Regions from separate parts of the Emticicia fluvialis genome, predicted to be linked through region 2. Evidence: riboswitches for the same ligand, from Rfam matches in the RefSeq annotation. Region 2 holds a riboswitch; the other holds the start of a gene.
The links. A riboswitch is a leader RNA that binds a small molecule or an ion and turns the genes downstream of it on or off. The one in region 2 is predicted to bind thiamine pyrophosphate.
Positions count from the first base shown of each region.

Region 1: it holds a riboswitch for thiamine pyrophosphate, as region 2 does, so the genes downstream of both, NZ848_RS10185 (TonB-dependent receptor) here and thiM (hydroxyethylthiazole kinase) in region 2, are expected to answer to the same signal.

Region 1 covers NZ_JANUSD010000007.1:165,142-180,567, forward strand. The annotation lists gene NZ848_RS10170 (acyl-CoA dehydrogenase) at 85-1,248, opposite strand; gene NZ848_RS10175 (N-acetylornithine carbamoyltransferase) at 1,383-2,327, opposite strand; gene NZ848_RS10180 (APC family permease) at 2,469-3,800, opposite strand; gene NZ848_RS10185 (TonB-dependent receptor) at 4,040-6,235, opposite strand; TPP riboswitch at 6,347-6,444, opposite strand; gene NZ848_RS10190 (muconolactone Delta-isomerase family protein) at 6,594-6,890, shown strand; gene NZ848_RS10195 (barstar family protein) at 6,943-7,365, shown strand; gene NZ848_RS10200 (GNAT family N-acetyltransferase) at 7,362-7,856, shown strand; gene NZ848_RS10205 (aldehyde dehydrogenase family protein) at 7,859-9,334, opposite strand; gene NZ848_RS10210 (alcohol dehydrogenase catalytic domain-containing protein) at 9,344-10,396, opposite strand; gene NZ848_RS10215 (amino acid permease) at 10,675-12,333, shown strand; gene NZ848_RS10220 (NUDIX hydrolase) at 12,330-12,728, shown strand; gene NZ848_RS10225 (APC family permease) at 12,764-14,206, shown strand; gene NZ848_RS10230 (tagaturonate reductase) at 14,290-15,426, opposite strand, start outside.
Region 2 covers NZ_JANUSD010000003.1:117,656-133,081, reverse strand. The annotation lists gene NZ848_RS04430 (SDR family NAD(P)-dependent oxidoreductase) at 362-1,171, opposite strand; gene NZ848_RS04425 (hypothetical protein) at 1,234-1,365, shown strand; gene NZ848_RS04420 (universal stress protein) at 1,380-2,198, shown strand; gene NZ848_RS04415 (heavy-metal-associated domain-containing protein) at 2,231-2,452, shown strand; gene NZ848_RS04410 (Hsp20/alpha crystallin family protein) at 2,500-2,907, shown strand; gene NZ848_RS04405 (hypothetical protein) at 3,072-3,440, shown strand; gene NZ848_RS04400 (sulfite exporter TauE/SafE family protein) at 3,521-4,261, opposite strand; gene NZ848_RS04395 (hypothetical protein) at 5,025-5,765, shown strand; gene NZ848_RS04390 (DUF4261 domain-containing protein) at 5,942-6,796, shown strand; gene NZ848_RS04385 (DUF4261 domain-containing protein) at 6,950-7,795, shown strand; gene tenA (thiaminase II) at 7,874-8,524, opposite strand; gene thiD (bifunctional hydroxymethylpyrimidine kinase/phosphomethylpyrimidine kinase) at 8,511-9,347, opposite strand; gene thiE (thiamine phosphate synthase) at 9,344-9,979, opposite strand; gene thiM (hydroxyethylthiazole kinase) at 9,981-10,772, opposite strand; TPP riboswitch at 10,850-10,942, opposite strand; gene NZ848_RS04360 (hypothetical protein) at 11,222-11,635, shown strand; gene NZ848_RS04355 (hypothetical protein) at 11,712-12,104, shown strand; gene NZ848_RS04350 (PKD domain-containing protein) at 12,673-13,242, shown strand; partial or broken gene NZ848_RS04345 (helix-turn-helix domain-containing protein) at 14,186-14,383, shown strand; gene NZ848_RS04340 (DUF4435 domain-containing protein) at 14,532-15,426, opposite strand, start outside.

The DNA of each region.
Region 1 (15,426 bases), on a different contig from region 2:
TGATGTTTTATACATAAAAAAAGGCTCGAAAAGAGCCTTTTTTTATCCAACGAAATATGTGTTTTGTACTAAAGAAACCGCTGTTTACTTTAAAATTTCGCGTGCAATTACCAGCTTTTGAATCTCTGATGTGCCTTCATAAATCTGGGTAATTTTAGCGTCACGCATTAATCGTTCTACATGATACTCCTTTACGTATCCGTACCCGCCGTGTATCTGAACGGCCTCGGTAGTGGCCCACATGGCTACTTCTGAGGCAAACAATTTGGCCATGGCTGCCGCCTGAATATAATCTTTGTCTTCATCTTTTAACCGGGCAGCCTTGTATACCAGCATTCGTGCGGCTTCAATTTTGGTGGCCATTTCGGCAAGTTTAAACTGAATAGCCTGGTGCTCTGCTATTCTCATTCCGAACGCCTTTCTTTCTTTTGAATATTTAACCGACAGCTCATAGGCTCCGGAGGCTATACCCAAGGCCTGCGCAGCTATACCGATTCTACCACCGTTGAGGGTTGTCATGGCAAATTTAAAACCGAAGCCGTCTTCGCCTATTCTGTTTTCTTTAGGCACCTTTACATCAGTAAACATCAGCGAATGGGTATCAGATGAACGTATCCCCATTTTATCTTCTTTTTTGCCTACTGCAAAGCCATCCCAGCCCTTTTCAACAATCAGGCAGTTAATACCTTTGTGTTTCAATTCTACGTTGGTCTGGGCAATGACAAGCGATATAGACGATGAGTTACCGTTGGTTATCCAGTTTTTAGTGCCATTCAGCAGGTAGTGGTCGCCTTTGTCAATAGCGGTCGTTTTTTGCGAAGTGGCATCAGAGCCGGCCTCCGGTTCTGACAAACAAAACGAACCTATTACTTCGCCACTGGCCAGTTTGGTAAGATATTTCTGTTTTTGTTCTTCTGACCCGTATTTCTCAAGCCCCCAGCATACCAGTGAGTTGTTCACAGACATGATTACCGAAGCTGAAGCATCTACCTTTGATATTTCTTCCATGGCCAGCACATAAGAAATAGTATCCATACCGCCACCGCCGTATTCAGGCGATACCATCATACCCAAAAAGCCCAGCTCGCCCATCTTCTTTACTTGTTCGGCCGGGAATTTTGAATGTGTATCACGTTCAATGGCTGTTGGGAGTAATTCAGTCTGGGCAAATTCACGAGCGGCCTGCTGCACAGCCAGGTGCTCTTCTGTTAGATTAAAATTAATACCTTCTATAGTTGTAGCTGCCATGAGATTTTAGTATTGACTTTATAGTTGATGATTGGATTTAACAAAATTACAAGGAAATAAAATAGTATGCAAGCATACCATAGTACTTGCAAAGTAAAAAGTCAGCTGGTTTGCCGGCTGACTTTCATGATGGCTTATAAACCTTTGAGGATTGTCTTTAAAACCGCCTGAGCCGACCACTCCCGGTTGGCAGCCTGCTGAATAACGACAGACTGATGGTCCAGCACCTCATCGGTTACTTTCAGATTGCGGCGCACGGGCAGGCAGTGCATAAAAAGGCCATTATTTGTGAGATCCATTTTTTCTTTAGTAATCATCCACGAGGGGTCCTGGGTAAGCACTTTACCGTATTCGTTATAAGACGACCAGTTCTTACCATACACAAAATCGGCGCCTTTCAGAGCTTCATTCTGGTCATAAATCACTTTGGCATTACCTGCAAATTCAGGAGCAAGTTCATACCCATGCGGATGCGTAATCACAAACTCATAGTCTGTCTGGTTTACCCATTCGCAAAAAGAATTGGCCACAGCCTGCGGCAATGGTTTAAAATGCGGCAACCAGGTAAGCACTACCTTTGGCTTTTCTACTTTTTTATGCTCTTCAATGGTAATCAAATCGGCCAGCGACTGGCATGGGTGGCGCGTAGCCGACTCCAGATTCACAATCGGAACCCCTGCATATTGTCTGAATTTCTCCATCACCAGCTCGCGGTAATCTGCCTCTCGGTTTTGCAGGCCTGCAAAAGCTCTTACGGCAATAATATCGCAATAACTGCCTATAACAGCAGCAGCTTCTTTTACGTGTTCGGCTTTATCGCCATTCATTACTACACCGTCTTCCATTTCAAGCTGCCAGCTATCCTGCCCTACGTTCATCATCAGCACTTTCATGCCCAGGTTTTCTGCGGCTTTTTGGGTACTCAGGCGGGTTCTTAAACTCTGATTAAAAAAGATTAAACCAATGGTCTTGTTTTTTCCCAGTTCCTGTTCTGCAAAAGGCGCTTTTTTCTGACGAATCCCTTCATTCACTAAATCCCGGATATTCTCTACATCTTTCAGCGAAATAAAATTTCTCATTTTCAACTTGGCAAAAATCGAATAGTATAATTAATAAATAACGATTGTATAGTGGTTTGAATCAGGCTAACCCCGGGTCATCAGGTCTGGGGCAGGCAAATTCGCCACAAATATGGCTATTTGAAAAACAATAACAACAGGCTATTGGTTTAATTTTTTTGTCAGCAAAAACAAAGGATAACTGATAATGAGAAAGATCAGTGCATAACCGCTACTGCTGATGTCCTGATACACTGCGCCAATCAGAAACAAAATTGATATTACAATCAGTAACCAGGGTATAAAAGGATACCCCGGCACCTTGTAGGGTCTTGGTAAATCAGGCTCTTTTTTGCGTAGCATCATAATGCTGGCAAACCCCGCAATGTAGCACATCACAAAAAAGAAAACCGCAATATCTGATAGCTTCTCGCAGGTATCTTTCCCGCTTAGAATGAGCAATATTGAACAGAGTCCGGTAAGTGGCATGGCAATGGCGGGCGTGCCTCCACTGTTTACTTTTTGAGCAGCCTTGAAGAAAAGTCCGTCGCGACTCATGGAATAAATCACCCGTGGCGAGAACATAATCTGCGCATTAAGAATACCAAAAATTGAAATAGTAAGAAAGAATGTTACAATGCTGGCAGACTTGCTACCGAAAATCAGCTTTATGGCATCTGAAGCCGCCAATTTAGAGCTGGCCAGCGTTTCTATTGGCATAATGTAAAGTATTGCCAGATTTACCAGCAGGTAAATGGCTATGATTACCAGCACACCGCTGATCATAGACTTGGGCAAATTACGGGCCGGGTCTGTACTTTCTTCTGAAAAATACGCGGCCGTATGCCAGCCATCAAAAGTATAAAACACTGATTGGAGCGAAACTATGAGGCCTGTTAACAGACCAGGGCCTGCCACTTTCTGAGTGGTTTCTACCAGTTGCTGACTTTTTATTTCACCGCCATATACAAAACAAACTATTACAAAAGCAAAAAGGCCTATGGCTTTCAGAAAAGAGATAATTTCCTGAGACCTGCCGGCCGACTTGGTACCCAGCCAGTGGAAACTCATCAGCAACAACAGAATACCAATAGCCACATAGCGGACGATGGGTTCAACATCAGGCAGCATTAAAGCTATAAATTCGCTCATGGTATAGGCGCCAAAACCCAGGGCAGCCACTGTACCCAACCAGCTGGTGATACCGGTTACAAAACCCACGTAATCGCCAAAGGCACGGCGGGCATATACATACCAGGCGCCTGCTTTGGGTACCGACACGCCCAGTTCAATAGCGCACAACACACCTAAAAAAGCATAGATGCTCACCAGTATCCAAACAAGCATAATTAATGATGGGTCGCCCAGATTAGCCGCTATAGGGCCTGGTTTACGCAAAATGCCTGTTCCTATCGTTCCGCCAATGGTAACGGCAATACCAAAACCTACGCCTAGAAGTTTGAGAAGTTCACCCTTGTTTTTTTCAGAAGCCATGCTTTTGCGTCATTAATTAGAACGAATATAGCAAATAATGAAACAAATAGAAGAAAAGCAAGAATGGAAAGCCCAGAAGAATAAGAAAAACTGATTAACAGAAACAGATAAACGTCTAATTATAAAACGCTTACATACGCAAACATTTACAGAATGCTTGTTACAAAAATTTATCTATTTTGATATTAAACCCCACCCTGGCCTATATCAACAATGGGGAAGCCAGGGTGGGGCAATAACTACAACCTTACTCTTACCGCCAGCAGAAAATTGGTTCCTGCCTGCGGATAATAGAAGTTTTCTGTAACTACCTGTTGTTCATAAATATAGCTGTAGGTATAGCCATTTGATTCGTACAGATGATTGAGAATGTTATTAACCAAAAGGCTAAAGGTCATTTCTTTCACAATTTTCGGATGCACCGTAAAATTGGCACGCAAATCATTCACAAAAAAGGCGTTCAGTTTACGTTTTTGGTCTGCTGTATTATCCATGTACTGCTTACCTACATACTTAGGCAGCCAGGTGAATTCAAGATTTTTTACCGGGGCAAAAGACAACTGCCCACCAGCTATCACATTAGGCGAAAACGAAATATCTGTTTTTGTGTACTGATTAACTTTATCGGCGCCACCATCGTAATTCACCACGGTTTCGGTAAAATTTTTAATTTTATTCTGGCTGAATGTAGCATTGGCGTTTAGTCTCCATTTTGGGGCAAAATTCCAGTTGGCTACCAGCTCAATACCTGCTCTGTAGCTTTTCGGAACATTCACCCGTATGGCCTCACCTACTCCGTTTACCTGCCCGGTCAATACCAGCTGGTTACGGTAGTTCATATAATAGAAGTTGGCATCAAAGCTCAGTTTCTGGTTTGCCCAGCGATACCCGGCCTCTAAATCTTCCAGATGCTCGGGTTTCGGTGCTTTTACGTTATCCACAAAGTCGGTGCGGTTAGGCTCTTTATTACCTACGGCATAAGAAGCATATATAGATGCCCCGGCGCTTAACTGATAATTCATCCCGACTTTTGGGTTAAAGAAAGAAAAAGAAGTATTTCGGGTAATATCCTGCAGTTTGTCGGCAATTCCTTTCATATCATACCCAACGGTGCGGTACTGCACGTCGCCAAACAGATTGAACCGGTCTGATAACTGATAATATACCTTACCGAAAATGTTAAAATCGGTTTTAAGAGACCTGCTGGTGTACCATCGGTAATCGTTAGCAGGTGTTTCGGCCAGCTTTGTCCAGATTACTTCGCCGAAATGATGCCCATCATATTTGTTCCAAGCCCCACCTATATTGGCTGAAAGCTTCTTATTACTCTGGTAATCGAAAGAGTAAGTTATTCCATAAAAATGATTGTCGAGCCATTTACGGCGCACCAGGTTGGTAGAGGTAATGGTATCTCCGCCTATTATCACATTGGGTAGTTTATAGCTGGCAAGTGCGTCATCTGACCTGAACTGCTCATAGTAACCTTTACCACGCGTATAATGCAAAGTCGGATTGAACGTCCAGCGCTCGCTTAATTTAAAAGACGAAATCAATTGGTAATTATCCTGCTGATAATTATCAACCTGGTTAGGATACGTGTAAGGGTTGTATGTACGATTGGTTTTCAGAAGTTTCTCGGGCACCCCCTCCCAGGCCTGATAAGTAACTTCTTTCCCTGAGAAGATATTCAATCTGATAAAATTACTTTTGTTGTAGTAGCCCGTTGAAAAATAGAAAGATTTCAGGTCTGAACTGGCTCTGTCGATGTATCCGTCTGAAGATAATTTCGATAACCGGGCATCAACCACAAAATGGTTGTTTAGCAGCCCTGTACTTGCCAGCACATTGGCTTTCATGGTGTTGAAAGAGCCATAAGACAGGTTAGTCTCGCCAAAGGCCTCACGCTCATATCCTAAAGTGCTGATGTTCAGGCTGGCTCCGAAAGCCCCTGCGCCATTGGTAGAAGTACCTACCCCTCGCTGCACCTGAATACTTTGAACACTGGACGCAAAGTCTGGCATATTTACCCAGAAAGTACCCTGAGACTCTGAATCATTGTAAGGAACACCGTTAAGGGTTACGTTAATTCGGGTGGGGTCTGACCCACGGATCCGGATACCGGTGTAGCCTACCCCCGCTCCGGCATCAGAACTGACCACTACTGACGGCAACTGATTGAGCAGAAAAGGTAAATCCTGCCCCAGATTCTGCTTTCTGATATCCCGCTGATATACGTTTGTGAACGCCATACCGGTTTTTTCGTTGGCACGTGTAGACCTCACCACTACTTCGTTCAGCTCTTTGATTTTGGTAGAGTCCTGAGCATTGGCTGAAAAAACTACCATGTTCATCAGCAAGACAACCGAAACGGTTCCCTGAAAAGATTTAGATAGGTTTAAAAGAAAACTGGTAACACTTTTTGTTAATTTTTTCATTGTATCACGAAAATTTTAACAAGGCAAAGGAGTAAAATCTTGTGAGCCCATGAGGCTCATTTGGTTAAACAAAATTTTAAATGGAAAACAATAGTTCTGCAGGTGCGCATCCTCCAGTACTATTCTCTGTCCCTTCGGCAGAATTACCTGCATCAGGTTCAATGGGTATAATCTCAGCCCGTTATATTAAGGCACCCCTTTTGAGATAAGTTGTGCAAAGAAAACGTTTTTTTTAGAAATCTTGTTTATATTAGTGATAGAAATTTATAGCACAAATGGAATTGTTGACGTAATCCGAAAGTAAATTACCCTGTGTGGTATAGATTTTGTGCTGTTTTTATTTTAAAGAGAAGATACTATGACTCAGTTTATGGTGGAATTTGATTTGCCAGTGCCTTTCCCTGAAAGTTTCATTGCAAAAATTCCTTATCAAAGAATTGCTGTTAATCAATTGCTGGAAGATGGCAAATTGCACTCTTATGCGTTGTCTTCAGACAGAAGCAGACTATGGTGTATTGTAAACGCCCAGGATGAACTGGAGGTAATGGATATTATTTCTGAATTTCCGTTAATAGATTATATGTCTCATACCATTACCGAATTAATGTTTAATAATTCGGTAGTAATGAAAGTTCCTACTTTTTCACTGAACTAACATCTTTTGGTGGCCTGCTTAACAGGCCACTTATATTCTTGCCTAAAATCTCATGCCCAATTTTCTTATCACTAATAATTTAGCTCTTCCAGAGAATTACTCGATTGTTGAACTGGATGGTAATAAAACACAGACACTCAGAGGCTTTTATGAAGAAATTGCCGATGCACTGGCGTTTCCGGAAGAGTTTGGTTTCACGCTTGATGAACTAGACGAAATGCTAAGCGATTTGTCGTGGCTGGAAGACGAAAAAATTGTACTGTATATTTCTCCTTCCGACGTTTTCATTGAAAAAGAGAGGAACCCCGAGAAAACCGGAACCCTGCTAAATTTGCTGGATGCCATTTGTGAAGACTGGCGTTGGGCAGATGACGAAGAAGACTTGCCCAAAAAAGAACTGATTTTTGCTTTTTTAGAAAGTGCCAGAATTAAAGAACTATTGACTAAACAGGAAATTACTTTTAGAAGCGAATGAATTTTTTCTTGAGAAAATGGCAGGCAGGAGACGAGCCATCTTTGGCAGAAAACGCAAATAATTACCGTATCTGGAGGAATCTGAAAGATATATTTCCGCACCCTTATACCATTACTGATGCTTTTGAGTGGGTTAAACTTGCCCGAAATACAGCAGAAAACCTGGCTATAGTAGTAGAAAACAAGGCTGTTGGCGGCATAGGTATTCTGCTAAAGGAAGATATTTATTGCCGAAATGCCGAAATTGGGTACTGGCTCGGAGAACCCTACTGGAACAAAGGCATCATGTCTGCAGCCATTGAAGAAGTAACTGACTTTACCTTTGCCAACTACCCCATTCACCGCATCTACGCCGGTGTTTTCGAATATAATACCGGTTCGATGCGTGCCTTGCAAAAGGCGGGTTACGAAAAAGAGGCAGTTCTCAAGCACGCTCTGTTTAAAGAAGGGCAATTATATGATGAACATATTTTTGCCCGTTACCGACCCTGACATCAAATTGCTTCAACTTTTATGTGCTTGGTTTCAAGGTATTCAAAAACAGCATTTCGCGATAACTCTACCCCATAACCTGAGTCTTTCCAACCTGCATAAGGTGCATAATTAGTATTTACTGCGCCACTGTTAACACAAACGGTTCCGGCTTCAAGCGCGTCTCCCAGGTGCATACTCGTTTTAAAATCCTTCGTAAAGGCGTAGGCCACCAACCCATAGTTGGTATCATTAGCTTTGTTAACAGCCTCTTCCAGCGTTTCAAAGGTCTCAACCGCCACCACACAACCAAAGGTTTCTTCCTGCATTACCTTCATGCCCGCATGGCAGTTGTCAAGTATGGTTGGCATAAAATAAAACCCCTTTTCATATTGCCCGCCTTCGGGGGCTCTGCCACCTGTAACTAATGATGCGCCTTTGCCAATGGCGTCTTCAATGTGCTGTTTTGTGGTTGTAATACCGTCAGCAGTAGCCATAGGTCCCAGGTCTGCTGCGCCGTCGGTAACTCCGTCGCCAATGGTCAGTTTCTCTGCATTTTTCTTTAGTTCAGCTACCAGACTCTGATGCTTTGATACATGCACATACACCCTGTTAATACTACTGCACGACTGCCCCATGTTCCTGAATCCTTTGTAGGCAATAACAGCAGCCGCATTTATAATGTCGGCATCTGCACACACAATGGCGGGACATTGGCCGCCGAGTTCAAGCGATATTTTTTTCAGATAGGGCGCTACCGTCTGCATCAGTTTTTTTCCGGTGGCAGTAGAGCCGGTCATGGCTACTTTCTTTACCAGTGGATGTTTCACAAGCACATCACCTACTACTGACCCCTGCCCCGTTAATACACTGATTACCCTGGCCGGAATGCCCCCCTCTACTAATGCCATGCAAAAAGCCATAGGCGACAAAGGCGTAACTGTTGTGGGCTTAACCACAACCGAACAGCCAACAGCTAATGCCGGCCCGAGTTTCCACGACAACAAAGAAACCGGGTAGTTCCAGGGAGTTATTAATGCACAAACCCCAACCGGATAATATTTTACTATTGAAAAAACACCTGCCTTCTCTGTCTGATTTACATATCCCTCTACGCGTACAGCTTCTGAAGCGAAGTACTCGATGGTATCGCAGGAACCGATAATTTCTGCTTTGGCCTGGTTGAAAGGCTTCCCCTGCTCTAATGCCATCAGCATACCTATGCGGTCGGCCTGTGTGCGCACATAGGCAGCAGCTTTTTTAATGATGCTTTCACGCTGATAAGCCGTCAGTTTTGCCCATTCTTTATAGCCAGCCTGCGCGGTTTCAACCGCTTTGCTGATGTCATTGGCGGTAGCCCGGGCAATGGAGGCAATAGGCTCTCTGTTGGCAGGAGAAAAGATAGTGATGGTCGATTCATCTTCGGCCGGAACAGACTGGCCGTCAATAAAAAGACCCCATGCCTGCCCTTTCAGGCTATTTGATAATTCTGTATTCATGGGTTGTTTTTACAAATTCGGATTAATACTCACTTTCAGCGCTTCGCCAGATTCCATCAGGGAGAATGCTTCCGTAATACTGCCCAGTGGCAGCGTATGGGTTACTATCTTATCTGCCGGGAAATCCTTTTTCTGAACCAAGGCCGTGGCTGCCTGAAAATCACTCATTTTTTCTGAATAAGACCCGCTGATGCGTAGTTCTTTGTAATGCAGATGATTGGTATTAAGCATAGCAAAAGGATTGGTTTTTGGTAAACCGCCAAAAAACTCTACCCTGCCTGCTTTGCCGGCTATCTCAAGGGCATCGGCCTGTGCCTGTGCTACACTCACGGCTACAATTACCACATCATAACCCAATCCGTCGGTTAGTTCTTGTGCCATTTCCAGATGGCTGCCTTCTTTTTCGGCTTTTACCGTGTGGTCAATATCAAAAGTAGTTGCCTTATCCAGCCTTGCTTGCATTACATCAAACATATCTACCTGCTGCGCTCCCTGATACCGTGACACCAGCGCGTGCATCACGCCTATTGGCCCGGCACCAATAATGGCAACTTTGTCTTTCAGGCCTACTTCCAGCCTGCCTCGGCCGTGGGCGTTTATTACACAGCCCAAAGGTTCGGCAAGACTCAGAGGCCCTGCGGGTAATTCTTCGCTTACTTTAAACAACTGCCTGCGGCGCACAGCTTTGGCTGGTACTTTCATAAAAGGAGCAAACGCGCCGTCGAGATGATACGACATCGTAGTACGGCTTTGGCAAAGGTTCTCTCTTCCTGCTTTGCAGTAACGGCATTCGCCACAAGACAAAACAATGTACATCAACACTCTGTCGCCCACCTTTATATCAGTATCCTTACTTCTTGACTCCACCACTCTTCCACAAAATTCATGGCCTAATATACGGGGCGGTGTAATTTTCTTATCTCCGTGCCGGTAAGTGCGTAAATCTGTTCCGCACACATTACATGCTTCAATTTCAAGCAGCACTTCGCCATCCTCCAAAGTCGGCATGGCTACCTCTTCTATTATTATGGCTTCTTTCCCTTTGTAAACTGCGGCTTTCACTTTAAAATCTTTAAAAATTGACAATCATTTTTAAGCCAACTTGTCTATACAAGTCAACAATTACAAATGTAAGTTTCTATTGAGCCACAGACAAGGTTTTTAGAATAAAATTTCAGAAATAGATGCTTTACAATCATTAATTATTTGAAAAAACGTATATAAAAATAACCTTACTCCGATAAAAATTTTGCTTTTAATAGATTAGTATTATCTTTTTTTCGATAGTTTTGAAAAATATACCATAACAAACTCATAAAAACCTAAATATCTAAACACCCATGAGTAATTCGCTTTTTCGCAGGAAAGATGTCAGTAAAGCAATTCAGGAATCAGAATCGGGCGACAAAAGCCAATCACTGGCACGCATTCTTGGCGTAAGAGACCTTACAGTGCTGGGCATAGCGGCCATTATCGGTGCTGGTATATTCAGTACAATAGGGCTGGCCAGCTTCAACGGTGGCCCTGCCGTATCACTTCTTTTTGTATTTGTGGCCATAGCCTGTGTATTTACAGCGCTTAGCTATGCACAATTTGCCTCAATGGTACCCGTTAGCGGTAGTGCCTACACTTATGCTTATGTTTCGTTTGGAGAAGTACTGGCCTGGATTATCGGCTGGGCGCTAATTCTTGAATACGCCGTATCTAACATGGTAGTGGCCATCTCTTGGTCTAGCTATTTTGTATCTATGCTGGCTGGTTTCGGCATAAAATTTCCTATGTGGCTGGCTATTGACTATACATCTGCCAAAGAAGCCTACCAGGCCGTTAAGGCGGGCGGCGCCGGCATAACCAGTGGCGATCAACTTCTGGCAACGGCCTTTAGCGAAGCCCCAGACCTGGGGTTCATCAAGGTTATATTTAATCTGCCTGCTGGTCTTATTACAGTTCTTATTACCTCGCTTTGTTATATTGGTATCAAAGAGACGCGCAATGCCAGCAATATACTGGTTGCATTAAAAATGGGTGTTATTCTGCTTGTTATTCTGGCAGGCGCCTTTTATATAAAACCGGCAAACTGGTCGCCTTTTGCGCCCAATGGCATAGAGGGCGTTTTAAGTGGTGTAGCTTCCGTTTTCTTTGCATTTATTGGTTTCGACTCTATCTCTACTACTGCCGAAGAAGCCAAGAATCCTCAGAAAGACTTACCAAGAGCCATGTTGCTCTGTCTGCTTATCTGTACTGTATTATATGTGCTGATAACCACCGTACTTACCGGTATGGTTAACTATAAGGAACTGAACGTGGCCGACCCCCTTGCCTATGTTTTCTCAAAAGTAGGCTTTGATTTTGTAGCCGGGGTTATTTCAGTAAGCGCCGTGGTGGCTATTACCAGTGCCTTGCTGGCCTATCAGATTGGCCAACCACGCATCTGGATGGCTATGAGCCGCGATGGGCTGATAGGTAAAAAATTCGGCGAAATTCACCCTAAGTTCAAAACACCTGGTTTTGCTACCATAGTTACCGGCTTTTTGGTAGCGGTGCCTTCGCTTTTCTTCAAAATGAGTTTCTTTGTAGACCTTACCAGTGTGGGCACTTTCTTTGCCTTTATTCTGGTTTGTGCCGGCGTTTTGTATCTCGACACCAAAGGCCTAAGCAAAGATGCCAAATTCAAAATTCCTTATATTAATGCCAAATACCTTACTGCCTTGCTGATGCTGGTTGCATTATACATGACCTATAGAAATGGAAACCTGGTACAACATCTGGAAGCGAGACCCCTGCTGGTAGTATTCTGGCTGGTATGGCTAACCCTCTCTGTGTTTAGCTTTAAGCACAATTTCTCTTTATTACCTGTGTTGGGTATCTTAACCAACCTGTATCTGATGACAGAACTGGGCTGGTCTAACTGGCGCATGTTTATTATCTGGATGTTACTGGGATTGGTTATTTATTTTACTTACGGCTACCAGAACAGTAAGCTGGCTAAGCAATCATGAAAAAGATTGATAAACTTGCCTGGATACGCGTAGAAAACAGAAAGATATTAAGCACCAGAAGCAAAGGGAAAGATGTCTTTTATTTTCCGGGCGGTAAAAGAGAGCCTGACGAAAGCGATGAAGCCGCATTGCTGAGAGAAATACAAGAAGAACTAACCGTTGATTTGCTGCCGGATTCTTTACGTTTCTTCGGAAAATTTGAGGCACAGGCACACGGCCATGCAGAAGGCACATTGGTTATAATGACCTGCTACGAAGCAGATTATAAAGGAACCCTGACCCCCGCCGCTGAAATTGATGAAATTGCCTGGCTTGGTTACGCTGACAGGCTCAGAAGTTCTGCTGTTGACCAGCTCATTTTCAGATACCTGAAAGAGCGTGACTTAATAGATTAACCGACATTCTATCAATAAACCTTAACAAGAAAAAATTGGCAAATTTTAAGAAAGAAATCCGCCTTTACGATGCTGTGATGCTCGTGTCGGGGTCTATGATTGGCTCCGGAATATTCATTGTCAGTGCTGATATTGCACGGCAGGTTGGTTCTTCGGGTTGGCTTTTGGCATCCTGGTTACTGGCAGGTGTACTAACCATGACAGGCGCCTTGTGCTATGGCGAACTAACGGCTATGTTTCCGCATGCCGGCGGGCAATATGTATTTCTTCAGAAAGCCTATGGCAAACTAACGGGTTTTCTTTACGGCTGGTCTTTCTTTGCCGTTATCCAGACGGGTACCATTGCAGCAGTTGCGGTGGCTTTTGCCAAGTATTCGGGTGTGCTTTTCCCTGATTTCATCAGTGATAAACACGAGATTTTTGTTTTAGGTGATACTTCTTTTAAACTTACAACGCAGCGTTTACTGGCTATTGTAAGCATCATTATTCTTACTTATGCCAATACCAGAGGGGTAAAGGAGGGTAAGATTATTCAGAATATATTCAGCACTACCAAACTCGGAGCCATTGCCATGCTCATTATTCTGGGCTTTATTCTCGGAGCCAATGCCGACATTATTTCGCAGAATTTCTCTCATATATTTGATGCAACCAGCACCGCAAAAACAGGTGACGAGTGGGTAACTACGGCCATAGGCGGATTTACTATTATTCTGGCTCTGGGCGTAACACAGGTAGGAACCTTGTTTTCAAGTGATGCCTGGAACGGATTAACATTTGCCGGAGATGAGGTGGTAGAACCCAGAAAAACTATTCCGAGAGGACTGGCCATTGGCACCATGCTGGTAACTGTTCTGTATCTGTTAATGAACGTGGCTTATCTTTGTATTTTGCCTCTGAAAGGAGACCCTAACGGCATTGATGTGCTCAGCAGAGGTATTCAGTTTGCCAGCGAAGACCGCGTGGCTGCGGCCGCGGCCAATCTGATAGGTGGCCAGGGCTTTTCTATTGTAGTGGCCTTGTTAATTATGATTTCTACTTTCGGGTGTAACAATGGCCTTATATTATCGGGGTCAAGGGTTTATTATACAATGGCCAGAGATGGACTATTTTTTAAGAATTTCAGTAAGTTGTCTGACAGAGGTGTACCCAAAAATGCCCTTTGGTGGCAATGTTTCTGGGCTAGCTTCTTGTGCCTGACAGGTAAATATGGCGACTTACTTGATTACCTGATGGGCGTGGTTATTTTGTTTTATGCCTTTACTATTTACGGCATCTTTATTTTACGCCGCAAAATGCCCGATGCCGAACGCCCTATCAAAGCGCCGGGGTATCCTGTTATTCCAATGTTGTATGTAATTGTGGCTTCGGCCATTGTTCTGATACTAATTAAAGAAAAACCACAATTTACTTATCCGGGGCTGGGCATAGTTGCGCTAGGCATACCGGTATATTTGTGGTTTAACCGGAAATCGTAAAAAGCTTATGTTTATAAATACAAAAAGGCGGGAGAATGAATCTTCCGCCTTTTTGTATATCTGCTATTACGTTCTTTTTTCTATCAGGCATATACGTTCAATGCCGATACCACCTCTTTCACACCAATCATTTGCATATTAGAAAGGTGCGTGGTTACATTTTCGGCAAATCCACGTAGTTTGGTTAAATCACTACCCCACAAAGCTTTGTTCGATAACACCTTATTCACCAACTGTTCTGTTGCGTTCTTCTGCCACAGTTTATAAAAATAGGCAGCCGAATCACACTGAATCAGATATAACTCTCCGTCTTTTTGTCCGTAATATTTGCCGTTTTCTTCTTTTACTGCTTTCATAAACAATAAATAAGCAGCAAAACCACGTGCAAAGTATTGAGGAATAGTATTAAACTCTTTATAATAGTTAAGCAATAGTGGAATGTTACGCATACGCATCTTCATGGTATATTGCAGCGTAATGCTAATCCATTGGTGTTCAAGATACGGGTTACGGAAGCGGTCGAGCACCTCTCTGCCATAGCGCTGGCAAACCTTTGGTTCTATTTTGTAAGGAATCGCCGGCACAATCTCGGTAGTCATCAGAATGGTGATAAACTTCTCCATCAATTCGTCAGCCAATGCTTCCTTAACTGTTTCAAAGCCAGACAAATACGCCATACCGCACATCAGGGTATGTGTACCATTCAGCATCCTCAGCTTTAATTCGCGGTATTGCTCTATGTTTTTTTCTATCTTTACACCCGGGTCTGCTTCATAGAAAGACAAAACGTCTTTCACTTTGTCATCGCCTTCAATGGCCCACAGGCGGTAAACCTCTGCAATAGTCAGCAGGTCATCTTCATACCCCAGCTTATCAAACAACTCTTTCAGTTTTTCACCTTTGGGTTTACCTGGCACAATTCTGTCAACCAACGAATTACAGAACCTGTTTTCGGTATTGAGCCATTCGATGAAATCTTCAGGTAACTGATTAAATGCACAAAGTTGCAGAACAATCTCTTTTAGCTTGTCTCCATTACCAACTATCAGTTCTGTTGGCACAATAACGGCACCGGGCAAGCCAGCCAGAAAGCGTTCATACAGCCAGGCAGTCAGTTTTGCCGGAAAAGAAGCCGGAGGTGTTTGCAAAATGCTTTCTTCTACATATTGCAGGCCAACTTCTGTAGTGTTTGAAATAACAATTTCAATGGCCGGGTCTTT
Region 2 (15,426 bases):
AAACCTGGAAATTTATATTGGCTATAATTGGTTGCTAAAATCTATACCTGCACAGGTATATACGGTGTTTATCTTACGAAAAGAATAAGGTTTTTGACTTACAGTTTATACGCTTGTTATGAAGCCGGTAGGTTTGTCCGGCGTTGTTACTAAATTACTCCTTAAAATTAGGTATTTTATTTTATTGCTTAATTACACAACTAGTTATTTTTTACTAGTTATTATTGATTAATTATCAGGCGGTGCTGTATAATCTAATTCAGTTGGTTCAGGTAAAATACCTGCCTTTATGCATAACTACGCCATAAGCAAAAGCCTCCTTTTCCAAAACAGAGAAGGAGGCTTTGCTTTTTTTTATTGCTTACATTAAAAGCAGGCCGCCGTCTACCACAATGGTGCTTCCGGTTATGTAGTCAGATGCTTTTCCGGCCAGAAACAACGCCGCATTGCCAATGTCGTCAGGCTCGCCTATGCGTTGCAGCGGCAGGGTTTGTATAAACTGCGCTGTCTGGGCCTGCATGGCCTCCAGTTGCTCTTTGGGCAGGTTGTCGCCTGCTATTTTTTGTACACCCGGGGTATTTACCCCGCCCGGTGCAATGTCATTTACGGTAATACCATATTTGCCGGCTTCTTTGGCAAAAGAGCGGGTCAGCATTCTTACACCACCTTTAGAGGCATCGTATTGAGCCAGGTTTCCGGTTGGTTTCAGGCTGTCAATAGACGAAATGTTAATTATTTTGCCGCCATGTTTTTTTTCAATGAGTGTATTAATAAAAGCCTTCGACAAAAACGCCACTGCTTTCAGGTTTATGTTCAGGGTTTTGTCCCATAGGTCTTCGTTCAGTTCAGTAATGGGCATGTATTTAAAAATCCCAGCGTTATTCACCAGAATATCAATGTCGCCAAAAGTATCAACCGCGGCCTTTACTATACCCGGTAAAAGGGCAGTATTGCTTAAGTCGGCCTGTATATAGGCCACTTTACCACCCTGCTGCCTGATACCATCTACGGTAGGGGCGGCCTCCTGCTCACTTACGATGTCGGCAATCAATACCGACGCCCCGGCTAATGCCAGCCTGGTGGCAATACCTTTACCTATACCCATAGCGCCACCGGTTACAATGGCCGTTTTATTTTGTAGTCCGAATAAATCCTGAATGATGTTGTTCATAAAGCTGATAAGATTGAATGATAAACGCGGGGCAAAGCAACGAAAGCCGGCGTATAAAAATTATGAGTAAAATCATGAAGCCGGATGATGCCCGACAAGTGCGGGATATCAGGCACAGACCTGACCGGAATCATATATGCGGCTGTCTGGTGTCAGGTTATGAATGGTATTTGTGTGGCAATTTTGTGGTGTAAATTTAAAGCCCGACATGAAAAAGATAATTTGCACAACCGACTTTTCAAGAGCAGCCTCTAAGGTTTGCCGCTATGCCGCACAACTGGCAGCACAAACAGGGGCAGAGCTTTACTTGCTGCACGCCTCGCATCCTTCCTATACATTCAACCCCGACCTTCAGGTAATGCCTGTAGAAGACGTATCTGTTGAGCTTTATTATCAGGCAAGGCTGAAACGCCTGGCAGCCAGATTAACCAGACTAACCGAAGGCGCAGTTTATATAGAGCCTGTTAACAGGGTAGGCCTGGCAGCAGATGTAATTGCCGAAACAACCGCCAGGTTTAAACCAGACCTGCTGCTGATGAGCACCGTAGGGCAATTGCCGAGGAGCTCTGAGGTGATTGGGAATGTAGCCAGCGAAATGATAGGCAAAGTAACGGTACCCACCATGTTTGTGCCGCCCAAGGCAGGTTTTAAGCCTTATGAAAACGTGTATGTGGGCATAGATGTGAACGAAAAGATAGATGCCGTAGCACTGCAACAGATGATAGACCGGCTGAAGGCCTTTAAGGCTGTAATAACCATTTTTACGGTGGTTAAAGACCCTGAGGCTCCGGCGGTGAAAGAGGTTACTACCAGGCTGCGCGAAATGCTGCATGAGTACCCGCACGTAATAGACATTAGCCAGGGTGATAACTTTACAGATACTTTTCTGAGCCATGCACATGCCAATAAAGCCGACCTGCTGGTGGTGTTTCCGAAACAGCACAACTGGCTGAAACGCTGGCTGACGGTATCTAATACCGAAGAGCTGGTTTTCAGAACCGGGCTGCCCTTGATAGCCATAGCCTGAAAACAAACCGCCATGATAACAAACCGATAGCCATGAATGCAGTAACAGATAAAATATGGGTAAGCAATAACCTGAACAATGCCGAAACCGCCACCGCCCTGAAGCACAAGCTGATGGCTTTGGTGGGCGTATTGCAGGTGCAGGTAAACCCCGCCGAACACTGGGTAGAAGTAGAGCATGAAGACTTTACCGATACCGAGAGCATAACCGCCACACTGGCAGCCCTGGGTTATAAGGTGGCTTTTGTGGCATAAGTATTAACAGCAGCTGTAATTTTTTTAATTTTTCAATCTTTAAATGTATGAAATCGTTAGTGAAAAATCCGCTTGCAGATTTGTTTAAGGATGATTCGTTCTTTTCAGGTTTGCTACACAAAGACAACGTTCCGGCTATAAATATCAAACAGACAGAAAATGCCTACGAAATGGATATTGTTGCGCCGGGTATAAAAAAAGAAGGTTTTAAACTAGAGGTAGATAATGGTTTACTGACGGTGACAGGGCAGGCAGAAAGCAGCACAGAAAACGACACCGGCAAGTATTACAGAAAAGAATATAGTTTTGAGTCGTTCAGCAGGCAGTTTATTTTGCCTGAAGGATTAGACACCGATAAAATTGCGGCCAGCTACGCCGACGGCGTGCTGAAAGTAACCCTGCCCCGGCAGGCAGAAGAAAAAACAGATAAGAAAAAGACTGTAGCAATTGTATAGTTATAGAGGTTTAATGTTAGCGTTGAAAGGCAGGGCAGGGTTTGCTCTGCCTTTTTTATGAGTTTTATCATAGGTGGCATTTGGCTTTGCTCATGTTTTAAAACAGGCCTGGCCATTACCTTTGTGGGCATCTATACGCACAAACACCAAACAACAATACCGCTATGAAAAGCACTGCAAGCCAACACCCGCAACAGAAGCTCTGGCAGAAAGAACTGGAGCTGATGGCCGAAGACAACGACTTTATGCTAAGCCTGCTGGCATCGTTACAGGCAGAGCAGATTCTGACCCATAAGTATGACGACCGCACCAGTATTTTCTTCAACCATTTTCAGTATTTCTTTCATCAGTCGAAACACCTGCAGGAAGGGCTTGAGCTGATAACCAATGAAGAAACCCTGCCCGAAAGCCACTATTGCCGCCTGAAAGAAGAAATCAACAACCTGATTGAAAAATATGAGGTTTTCAAGGGTAATTTCAGAGGGTTTCTGTCGTCGCTGGCTGTCAGAAAAACTGCCGTTACCTTTTATTGAGCCAGCCACCAGCTAAGCAGGCAGGCTGCTCAACGCCTCTCCCATACCTGTTTAAGCAGCCGCACACTGCGCACGCGCACTTATTGCCTATCTACCCAATACTGTATAAGGCTGTAGACGCCTATGAGCAGGATAAGCCATAACGATAACTTGCGGAATGGCTCCTGCGGAATGTGGTTCAGCAGCCTTTTACCCAGCCATGAGCCAGTAAAGCTGATAACCAGCAATGCAGGCGCCTGCCACAGCATATCGCGGGTTAAATATCCCTGAAAACTATATACGCCGAAACGGCTTAGGTCTACCATAAAATCAATAAGGGCCGAAGTGGCCAGAAAAGTATCTTTCTGTACATTAAATGAGGCCAGCGCCAGGCCTCTTACGGCTCCGCCCGTGCCAAGCCAGCCGGCCATCCCCCCAGACAACCCACCGCCTATAACGGCATTTACCAATGTGGGTTTAAAAGCGAAGTCGGGCTTTAAAATCAGCAACCCTGCAAAAAGCGACAAAAACAAGCCCAGCAACAGATTAGCTATGCTGGTATTGACATACTTTGAAAAATAGGCGCCAATAATTACAAAGATGATACTGGGGATGCCGATTTTGAGAAAAATAGATTTATTGAAGCCTTTTCTGAAAAGTACAATTTTTGAAAGATTACTGAAAATATGCAGCAGAGATAATATGCCCAGCACCTGATGAAAACTAAGAAAATGATTGGCGATAGGTACAAAAAATACCGAAGAACCAAAGCCGCCTATGGTTCCGATTATTTCAGCAAGCAGGGTTAGGAAATAAAAAAGGAAGCCGGGAGCGTAATTCATGCACGGCAGGTTTGTTGGTTAATAACTGGTAATTGCGATGCTTTTGTGATTTATAACGATGAAAAGAAAAAAAATCAGGACAAAATCCTGATTTTTTAAGATTTTTTTGCTGTGACTAAAAAAGTTTGCAAATGTTGCAAGAATTTTTTTCAAAAAACAAACATGAAGTAAAAAAATATGCTTATTATTGTTAAAATTCTTTAATTTAGAAAGAATATAAAGTATAAAGCTATCCGGCGTTGTTTCTGGGTAATCCTGCCGATAGCCAATGAGCGTCAGGTACCGGCAATGTGGCTGGTGATTTTGATTTTAAACCGGCTGATGGCCTGTTTTACAAATAACAAAGTAAACCAAAGAGAGGAGTGAATACCTGCTCGGCTTTGAATACAAATACCGTTGATAATTACTATTTGAGATTGAATTGTTCTCTGCACCAATCCGGGTGATTTTTTGAAGACAAGGCCCGGTGAGTAGTTGCGTATGCTTGTCTTTGTTTTTCAGTTTTGATGTCGTGTTACCAGATTTGTCAGGCAGTGTAATACGGCAGTTCAAATTACGTTTTTACTACATTTGCTGAAACCCTATAATAGCTATTTGATTGATACTTCTTTTGTAAGGTCTGAAAACCAATAATTTATAACAATCTGAATTCATGCAACTATACCAGGGCATTATCTGCTTGTAATTTTTGGTATATGCGCCTGATTTACAGATGCTGTTTTAAATATTAATATCCGTCAGGCCAACACACACCAATTTTAGAATGAATAATAATTTATCAACAGCAGACTCCGGCGAACCGCTTTTCGATTCCGGATTAAAACTTATCCTTAAGTCGGGGTCGGTCAGGGAAAAAGAATTTGCATTGCTTAACAGGGCGCTCAGCAACGAAAACAGCCTGGGTAATATGAACCTGTTTCTGAAACTGATAAAAGACCCCGAGCTTGAAACCATTGCCTTTGTATGCCTGGGCAAATTGCTTGCCCATGCGCCGGTAGTAAGCCTGCCGCTGGTGCTGCCAGTGTTAATTAAAGGCCTGGGTAGCACTAAAGAGGCAGTAAGGCAGGCCAGCCAGACCGGGCTGGACAGCCTCATCAGGCCATCGGGTCAGCGAGAAGACGGCCAGACGGTTGTTCATCTGGGGGTTCAGCTTAAACCCAGGCAGGTACATGAGTATCTGGAGTCTGATTCGGCAGAAGAAATCATTACAGCTTTGGTGTACCTCTACTACAAACCTCATAAAGATGCCGACCTGTTTGAGATTCTCGACACCCAGCTTGATAAAAATATAGAAGCCGTTGATTGCGTGGTAGGTGCCATTGTAGATACTAAATTATGGGGGATTATCAGGAAAATAACCGACCTGAGCGACCTGAGCCTTAAAACCTACGCCCGTGCCAGGCAAAAGGGTCTGAAATCGAAATCGTCGTGGGTGTACAGGCGGTTTGATTCCATGCGTGAACTGGCCCGCGAACACCTGAAGTTTATGAACGAAAGCGCCTGACAACACCATTTAACGCCCCGGTTCAGGCAGGGCGCTGCCTGTGAGCTTTGGCGGTTGCAGGTAATTAGCTGGTTTTTTTCTGAATTTCGGCTTTAAGTTTAAACAAAGCCTGCCCAAAGCTGTTTCTACTATTTAAGAAAAAACCTTTACCCTTTAGCTTTTTACCTATTATTTGTATGAGTTTTTCTGATTTTTTTTATACGAAATCGGCCGACAGTCTATCGCACCAGTGGTCAGGCTACCTACCTGCTTATGCGCCATCCTTTCAAATCATTCACCTTTTATTCAGGCATAAACCCCATGTTAATACCCCGCACCTACTGGCAGAGCTGAAGACGGTTTTCGGAAACGTTGAATTGGCGCCAGACGGTAGCTTCAGTGTGGATTTTATGCCCGAATACACCACAGGCACCAACCGCGGACCAATGAAGGCCGCAGCGGCCATTATGCCTCAGGTAACCGAAGCAGCCACAGAAAAATATATAAACGCCGCAAACCATGCCTGGCATTGGCCAGACGCCGCCGCTGAAATACAAAATTGCCGTTACGAAATAAGCCTGCAAGAACTGATGCCGGAAAACCTGCCTGCGGCCATAAGGCTGGAGTTTTTTCAGAAGTTTGCCGGGGTGGTTATCAGTGCCTGTAAGCCTGCGGTGGTTTATTTCAGGCATAGCCATAAACTGGTGGATGCCGGTGATTTTCTGAACGCCCTGAGCCATGAACCACCTGCTTTTTTATACGGCGCCATGAGCGTGCGCCTGATGCAGACGGCAGATGGAAAGGTGCTGGCAGATACCCTCGGGCTTTATGCTCTGGGCCTGCCAGACTTTGAATGCCTGCCCGGCTTACTTGAACCGGCTGGCATGGCAGGCACTCTGACCGACCTGGCTTATGAAATGCTGGAAAGTGGCCGGGTTATCAGTGATAACGACCTCTTTAAAGCGCAGGGCAGAAACGAAAGCTGGAAAACCCGGCTGGGACAAGCATCAAACGGGCCTGACAGACTGGTAATTAAGCTGCTACCTGCCTGATGGTGGTTATGGCCGCACCTGTACTGAATGCGCCCTGCCAGGCTTGCAATTTGTGATGGTTCGTTAAGAATTTCTTATTTATTGTTACTGAATTGTGTGGATAAACGTTTCTGATTAGTTTTACCGGAAACTTAACCATAACAACCAACAATAATGGGACTATTCGACATTTTTAAGAAGAAATCTGCTGAGACTACTCCGCAAAGTATTGCACCTAACCAACCGGCTATTCAGTTTGTAAGCCTCTTTTATGAAAACAAACCTGAAATAAACCCGGATGCTATTCTGGCTGAACTGAAACAACGTTTTGCCAACGTTGAGCCCTTGCAGATTGACGGCACAACGGCATTTGCATTCCCTGATTTTATGACAGATTTTAACGGCGTAAACGTACCGGCACAAGGGCTTGTTTTAAATACAGACGTTGAAATTGACCTGGATAAGTATAAAGATGCCATTGCTGATTCGATACAGTGGTCTGGTGCTGAAGACGCCATGAAAAAGTGCAGGTATCAGGTAAGTGTTACCGAGCTGATGTCTAAAGGTTTGCCGCATCAGGCAAGGCTAGAGTTTTTTAATACCCTGGTTTGTGCCGTGGTGCAGGCTACCGGTGCACAGGTGGTATATTACAGAAACAGTAATAAACTGCTGGATGCGACGAAATTTATGGAGGCCTGCGATGCGCAGGAGCCGGAGTTTCTGGAGGGCGCGATGAATTTCAGGTTGTTTGAGCTGAGCAACGGAGAAATACTGATGGATACCCTTGGCCTGCATGCGTATGGTATTGCTGATTTTCAGTGTTCGTTTCGTAAGTACGAAGCACATGAAATAGCAGGTATGCTGAATATGCTGGCTTACTACGTGGTTGACACCGGCGATTTTATCAGAGACAACACCACCGTGCAGGGTATTGGTAAAAACCCGGTATGGAAAACCAGATATGAGGCTTCAAAAGTAGAACCTACCCGGCAGGTGGTAACCGTTATACCTAATTACTAGGGTTTTAAGCTGTTTGTAACCGTGCCAGACTCTTTTGCATAAGCATATTTGGTTTGGCACGGTTGCGGCGCGCCGCGGCTATTTCCACCGGCGGTTAAGGTAGGCTGCTTCCCAGAAATCATATTCCAGCCGGGATGATGCTGCGAAGGCTTCTGTCATTTTAGCCCTGATGGCGTCTGTTGTTTGCGCCGCATTTCTGTCGCATATATCAATGGCTGCCTGTACGGCCACGCCAAATTCTTCTCCGGCATAAGTATCAATCCATTTCTGATATGGGTTATTTTCTTTTTGCTGATGCCCGTAAATGTAGTCGCCAACGGCTTTGTAAATCCAGAAGCAGGGTAGCACGGCTGCCATGCCAACTTCAACGGCGTCAAGCGCGCAGGTGCTTTTCAGAAAATGCGCATAGTGGTGGCAGGCTGGTTGTATGTTATCTTTGGTATCAACGCCAAAATCTTTAAAGTAAGATTCGTGCAGGGCGTTTTCTACAATAATGGTGGTTTCGGCAAAACGGAAAAACGCCAGCATATCGGGTATGGCATTGGCTCTGGCACCCACAATGGCCAGCGCCCTGCCGAAATGTTCGAGGTACAGGGAATCCTGCATCAGATAAAACTGGAATTTTTCAAGCGGCAGGGTGCCGTTGGTCAGTTCCTGAATAAAGGGCATTTGCAGAATAGATTCATACACCGGAGCTATGTTTTGCCAGGCGTTGTCAGACCATTTCATTTTTAATCAGTTTTTGAGGATTGAAGAAGTGATTCAGCGGGCCATTGCCTTTACCGATGGCCACATTTGCCCCATGCCTGATGGCCTTATGCACGTAAGTCTGCCCGAGTTTTACGGCTTCATTCAGGCCATTGCCCTGCGCCAGATAAGCCGCAATGGCAGACGACAACGTACAACCCGAACCATGCGTATTATTGGTAGCGAATTTCTCGAACTCAAACGGGAGGATGTTGCCCTGTCCGTCGAAAAACAGCGAAGTAATAACGGGTAAATCAAGATGCCCGCCTTTCAGCAATACCGATTTGCAGCCCAGAGCCAGTATTTTTTCTCCGGCCAGGTACATATCGTCCAGCGTTTTAATGGGCATATTAGCCAGAATGGCGGCCTCGTCCATGTTGGGTGTAATAACCGAAGCCAGCGGAAACAGCTTTTCAATAATGGCCTGAATGGTGGCGTCTTCTATCAGTTTGTGGCCGCTGGTGGCCACCATTACGGGGTCAAACACCAACGGAACGGCAGGGTATTTCTGCAAGGTGGCAACAATGGTATGTACCAGCTCTGCGGTATGCACCATGCCGATTTTGATGGCACGCGGGGGGATGTCGTCCATGATGGCTTCTATCTGCCCGGCCACCGCCTGATAGGGTATAGGGTAAATGCTGCGCACGCCCTGTGTATTTTGCACCGGCAGGGCGGTAAGTACCGATGTAGCGTAACAACCCAGCGCCGAGAAGGTTTTGATGTCGGCCTGAATGCCTGCGCCACCGCTGCCGTCGAACCCGGCAATGGTGAGGGCAGATGAATAGGTGTATTTTTGCTTCATTTCAAAATCAGGTTTCGTAATTCGTAAGCCGCTTTTTCGGGGTGCGGCGCAGCGCAAATGGCCGACACCACCGCCAGGCTGTCGGCTCCGGCCTGCCAAATGGCGGCAGCATTGGTTTGGTTAATACTGCCTATGGCTATGAGGGGTTTGTCGGTCAGGCTTCTGATGTGCCGCAGGCCTTCCAGCCCCCATTCTGTAACGGTATCAGTTTTGGTAGGCGTGGCAAAAATGGGGCTGATGCCGTAATGGTCGGCCGTTTCAGCTTCTGCGGTATCCAGCTGGCTCAGGTATTCTATCGAATAGCCGATTTGTAATTGCGTACCCCATTTTTTTCTGATTTCTGTTGGCGGAGTATCACTCCGCCCTACGTGTATCCCAAAAGCCCCAACCGCGTTGGCCACAGCCAGGTTGTCGTTAATGATGAGCGGTATGCCGTAGCGCTCGGTTATTTCTTTCAGTTGCAGGGCTTTTTCTATAAAAGCGGGCGTGGGCAGCGTTTTTTCTCTCAGCTGAATAATCTCCACGCCTCCGGCAATGGCCTGTTCTGCCACTGTCAGAAAGCTGCGACCCACACAGGCGGCTTCTGAAATTACCAGATATAAAGCATACGGAAACTGCGGATGCCCGGCCATGTCAGGAAAGTTTGATGGTTTGCAAAAACTCTTTTTCGGTTATGTTGAAGAGCTTGTCAAGCAGCAATACCTGCAAAGTGCCAGGGCCTTTTGCTTTTTTGGCGGCCAGTTCACCACAAATGCTGAACAAAGCCATAGCGGCTGTCAATGCCTCGGTTTTGTCTTCAATAACAGCTATAAACGCACCGATAACGGCAGTGGCCGAGCAACCCAGGCCCGTAACGCGGGTCATGAGGGCATGGCCGTTGTTGAGGTAAATGCGCTTGTCTTTGCTGACGATGATATCGGTCTTGCCGGATATACACACCAGGGTATCATATTCGGTGGCTATTTGTTGGGCGGCATCAATGGCCTCGTTGCTTTCGGCGGTGCTGTCTACCCCTTTAGTTGGGGTGGTGTTGGCGCGTGCCAGTGCCAGTATTTCAGAGGCATTGCCGCGAATAACGGTTGGTTTATAAGAGAGTAACTCGCTCAGAGAGCTGTCGCGGTAGGGAGTAGCTCCGGCGCCAACGGGGTCAAGTACCCAGGGTTTGTTGAGTTTTTGTGCCTGCTGAGCACCCAGAAGCATTGATTGCACCCAGTATTGGTCTAGCGTGCCGATGTTGATAACCAATGCCTGGCAGATACGGGTCATATCCTGCACTTCGGCGTGGGCATGTGCCATAATGGGCGACGCCCCCACAGCCAGCAACGCGTTGGCGGTGTTGTTCATGACAACGAAATTGGTAATGTTGTGTACCAGTGGCGACTGTGTGCGGACAGTCTGGATGTGTTTCCAGAGGGTTTTTTCCATTGTTCGGAATTTTAGGATACAATGGCCCGGGCGAGAAAGCTTTGAAAAAAAAGTGGATAAGATATGCGCTGTGCAGCTATATATTATTCGCTTTTCCCTACGTCGGTATCAACCGTATCAGGTTCAAAGGGACTCTCTCAATTCTATACAGAATACCCCTAAAGCCGTGGCAAAGATAAGGCTTTTGAGGGGAATGGCAAATTATGGTTGGGGATTGTGGGGCGAACTTTTAGTACGCTGTTGGATTTTGAATTGATAGCCTATCTCAGTAGGGGTTCAAAATATTGAACCCCTACTGATTCGCGTACAGAAATTTTGATGACTTTTTCTCATTTAATTCTTATTTTAATTAAAAGTATTTCTAAAAAAGGATGCACAGCAATTTCAACCCTTGCAAATTGTAGCCAATATATCTATTTTTACATATCACTAATCTCAAATCCTGTGGCATGAAAAACCTTTTACTGCTGTTGCTGGCCTTTGCATTTTTTGGCTGTGGCAAACCAACTGCTGAACCTGAGCCCCAAACCGATTTGGCGGTACAGGTGGTGGGTAAATATCGGGTCTATGAAACTGTAGTGGATACGAAAACCGAGGCAGTTGACCCTAGGCAACCCGAAGTAATAATTGAAATTATTAGTATTGGAGAAAATAAAATTGTTTTCAAATTAACTAATTTAGAAGGCAAAATGTATACAGAACCGTTTTATAGTAGATTTCTTTTAAGAAAGAAAGGTACTGCAATTGAATTTAATTTATTAGATAGCGGTGGGGATTATGGACTTTTCTACAATCAGGTATTACAACTATATGACGGCGGAGTTACAGGCAGCAGCAGAATGGTTAGAGCAAAAAGAATATAATTATCAATGATTGTAGGAAGTAATGAGTGTTTTGTTTTAAGCAAACGTATTATTTACTAATCTTAAATTCTACCTAATGAAGCAACTTTTACTACTTATGCTCGCGATTATGTTTTTTGCTTGCGGCAAGCAATCTTCTGAGCCGGATTTGTCGACTGAAATAAAAGGAACTTATCAGGCTTTTGATGTTATTATTGATGCAAAGGAGTATCCGGCCCCATTTGCCGGCGGAGAGTTCTTGCTGGAGTTAATTCCACAGTCTGAAAGTAAATGTACTTTGAGAACCTCGTCAGTGATACCCAATGCTTCTGAAGCTGGCAAGATGGAGGTCAGTCTTGTAAAGAAGGAGAAATCAACCGAACTGCAAAAAGACAAACAAAAAGTCGGGCTGGTAACCGGGCAAATACTGGAGTTTTATTTTGTTGATAATGACGGCAAGGCTGTTACCATTAAAGCAAGAAAGAAGTAGTTTTACCTATGATACAAAGCAGAGTCCCCTTCAAACCGCAAGGCTTGGCGCACGGGAGACTCTGCTTAAAGCTCTAATATAATGAGTAACTCAAGCCGCTGCGGCAGAGTCCCCTTGCCGGGCAATGGGCTTATGCAGGCGGGAGACTCTGCCGGGATAACAAAAGCAGAGACCTATACAAATGGCAAGGTTTTGAGCCAGGGGGATTGCGCTTAGAACCCTAATGTAATGAGCAACTCAAGCCGCTGCGGCAGAGTCCCCTTGCCGGGCAATGGGCTTATTCACACGGGAGACTCTGCCGGGACAACAAAAGCAGAGACCTCTACAAACGGCAAGGTTTTGAGCCAGGAGGATTGCGCTTAGAACCCTAATGTAATGAGTAACTCAAGCCGCTGCGGCAGAGTCCCCTTGCCGGGCTTATTCAGGCGGGAGACTCTGCCGGGATAATAAATGGAACCGCCTTGTTATTCCATTATCTTCGCAAGCTTATTTGTGTTAAATCAAACTTTAGATTTGGTTTTTTTTGACTGAATTTATTAACTTTGGCATCGATAAATAAACTTTTCCGATGACTAAAAAGTATTCTTTTGCTATTTTGTTATTATTTCAATTGTTCTTCTTTGGGTGCAAAAAGGATGAAATCCCGCCTGTAATATCAGATTTTAGTTATAAACAAAATGACTTGGGTAAAGTTACGTTTCAGAACAAATCGCTAAATGCAGAATCTTTTGAATGGGATTTTGGAACCGGTGATATTTCAAATTTAAGGAATCCCACTTATCAATTTGATGAGAATAAAGAGTTCTCTGTGACATTGCATGCCCGAGGAAAAGCCGGGCAAAACTCAAAGACCACTACTGTAAAAATAGTTACTGTCCAACCTAAAGGTACCTTAATGTTCTGGACTAATATTACCGACTCGGGCACCATCACGGTGTATATGGATGATATTAAAGAGGGTGTAATAACACGTAGTAGCCAGGCTTCATCTATTTCGTGTGGAACAACAGGTTTTGTAACCGTAATAAAGCAAGCAGGAGATTATAGATATAGGGCTTATGCTCAGAGTGGTATGGTATGGTCGAATACAATTACAATCGATCCATATATTTGCACTACGCTTAGGCTGATAAAATAGAATATTATTGTTGTGTTTCTGTTTCTTAATCTCTTTTTACCGTGTTTTTTTAGTTTATTCTGGCAAATTCTTGTAGTTAACCCGTAGTGCATCTGGAATCGGAGAATATAAGTTGCCAATAAATATTCTAAAGGGTTTGATTGAACCATTCAGTTCAACATCTTCAAGTCATTTGATGCAGAAATGAATCTGCACTTGTTTTAGATTGCTTTTAGATTGATTCTGCGTTTTTTGAAAGATTGGGTATCCCGTAGGGATGGTATATAGGTAGAAAATATTGCTGATACACGTATAAAGTCCCATCGGGACGATATATTAAATACTCAACAATAAATATATTATCCCTGACGGGATACACAGCTATAAGCCCAATCTACGTCTACTGATATACCATCTCTATGGGATTCCGTTTGAATGGAAGGTTAACTGATTAAATTCAACAATCTTTGATTAGTGCTAATTTGAGGTCTATTAGTGTATTCATCTTAAATTCACTACGAGTTATACTTATTGCTTCAATATTACCAGTTTTCCATAGCTCCAGACCCAGGGCATGATTCGTCTTTATTTTATTAGCTAACTTTCTGATGTCGCCCATTATTACCCTAATTTGACCGTGGCACGCGTGTACCTGGTTTGAAGTCGGGCTGGTAACCGGGCAAATACTGGAGTTTTATTTTGTTGATAATGACGGCAAGGCTGTTACCATTAGAGCAAGAAAGAAGTGATTTTACGCTGCGGCAGAGTCCCCTTGCCGGGCTTTGGGCTTATGCACATGGGAGGCTCTGCCGGGACAACAAAAGCAGAGACCTCTACAAGCGGCAAGGTTTTGAGCCAGGGGGATTGCGCTTAGAACTCTAATGTAATGAGTGACTCAAGCCGCTGCGGCAGAGTCCCCTTGCCGGGCTTTGGGCTTATGCAGGCGGGAGACTCTGCTGGGAAAAAAAAAGAAACAGGGAAATCGGCGCAGGAGTATATTCAATGGAAAGTGATTGATTTGGCTAAAGAAAAAGTGGTTGATTTCAGCAAGTCTATCAGCGAGGTATCTTACGAAATGTGCTTTAAATATCCTCCACATTTTACGCGCTTCTTTAAGCAATGGGTAGGGCAGTCGCCTAGTGAGTATAGAATAGCGAACTAGGGGATTGTCGATTTTCAATTGCAGATTGTCGAATTGGGTACGCGGCACACCCGCCTTCCAGCACCAATAGAGTATAGGCGTGCCACGGTTAAGTTTAGCCTATTTAATTAGCGATAGGAGCGACTACAACGTAGGATTTTAATAATTATCAATTTTGGAGTTTTGCTATATTTAAATCTAAAAACTTTTTTACATCACTAGGGATAGGTATCCTAGGTGCCATGATATGAACAATATTTTGTAGTTTTAGTTCTATACTCAAATTAGGTTTAGAAATTTTAACATTGTTATTTTTATTAAAAGCTTTAATGTTTTCTTTAATCTCTTCAATAGTACTATTACCTACTTTTCTGCAAAAGATAAAAAGAAACCAAAGCTCATATTTGCCTCTAATATAGACCTTTGGAACACTTAATTGCTTCAGTTGTCTAGCTATTAGTAATACATCCCTAAATGATAAATTATGATTTGTCCCAGTTGATTTACATAAATAAGTATATAAAGATTTATAATCCTTTCGTTGTCTTCTTTTGATTTTTAAATCATTATCAATAACAAATATTTTATCCAAATCAATTTCGTTAAAATTTGTTGGATAATCATTTTTTATAACATAAATAAGCCAAGCTGACATTACTAAAACATTGTCTGAAAATTTCTTCAATTCAATTTCAAAAATGTCTTTTAGGGCCTTAACATGATTGTCTACTTCTAAGCGGCATAATTCTCGCAAAAACCTTTCTAATATTGATCCATTAACTAAGTAGTTTTCGAATGAGTAGAATGCAGTAACGAATATATTCTCATCCGATTTCCTTTTAACATTTAAAATGTCATCAAAATCTTTATCTGTAAAAAATAGTGCTCGGTTCTTATTATATATTTTCCAATTAATTGAATCGTGGTTTTGATAAACGTTATCTTTTCCATTACATACATAATAAAATTTTGCATAATTTTCTGGAATCAATGTCTCAATATAATTTACATAAAATGACCTATCTTCTTCTCCTTCAAAAAATACGTGGAACGTGTTTTTTTTG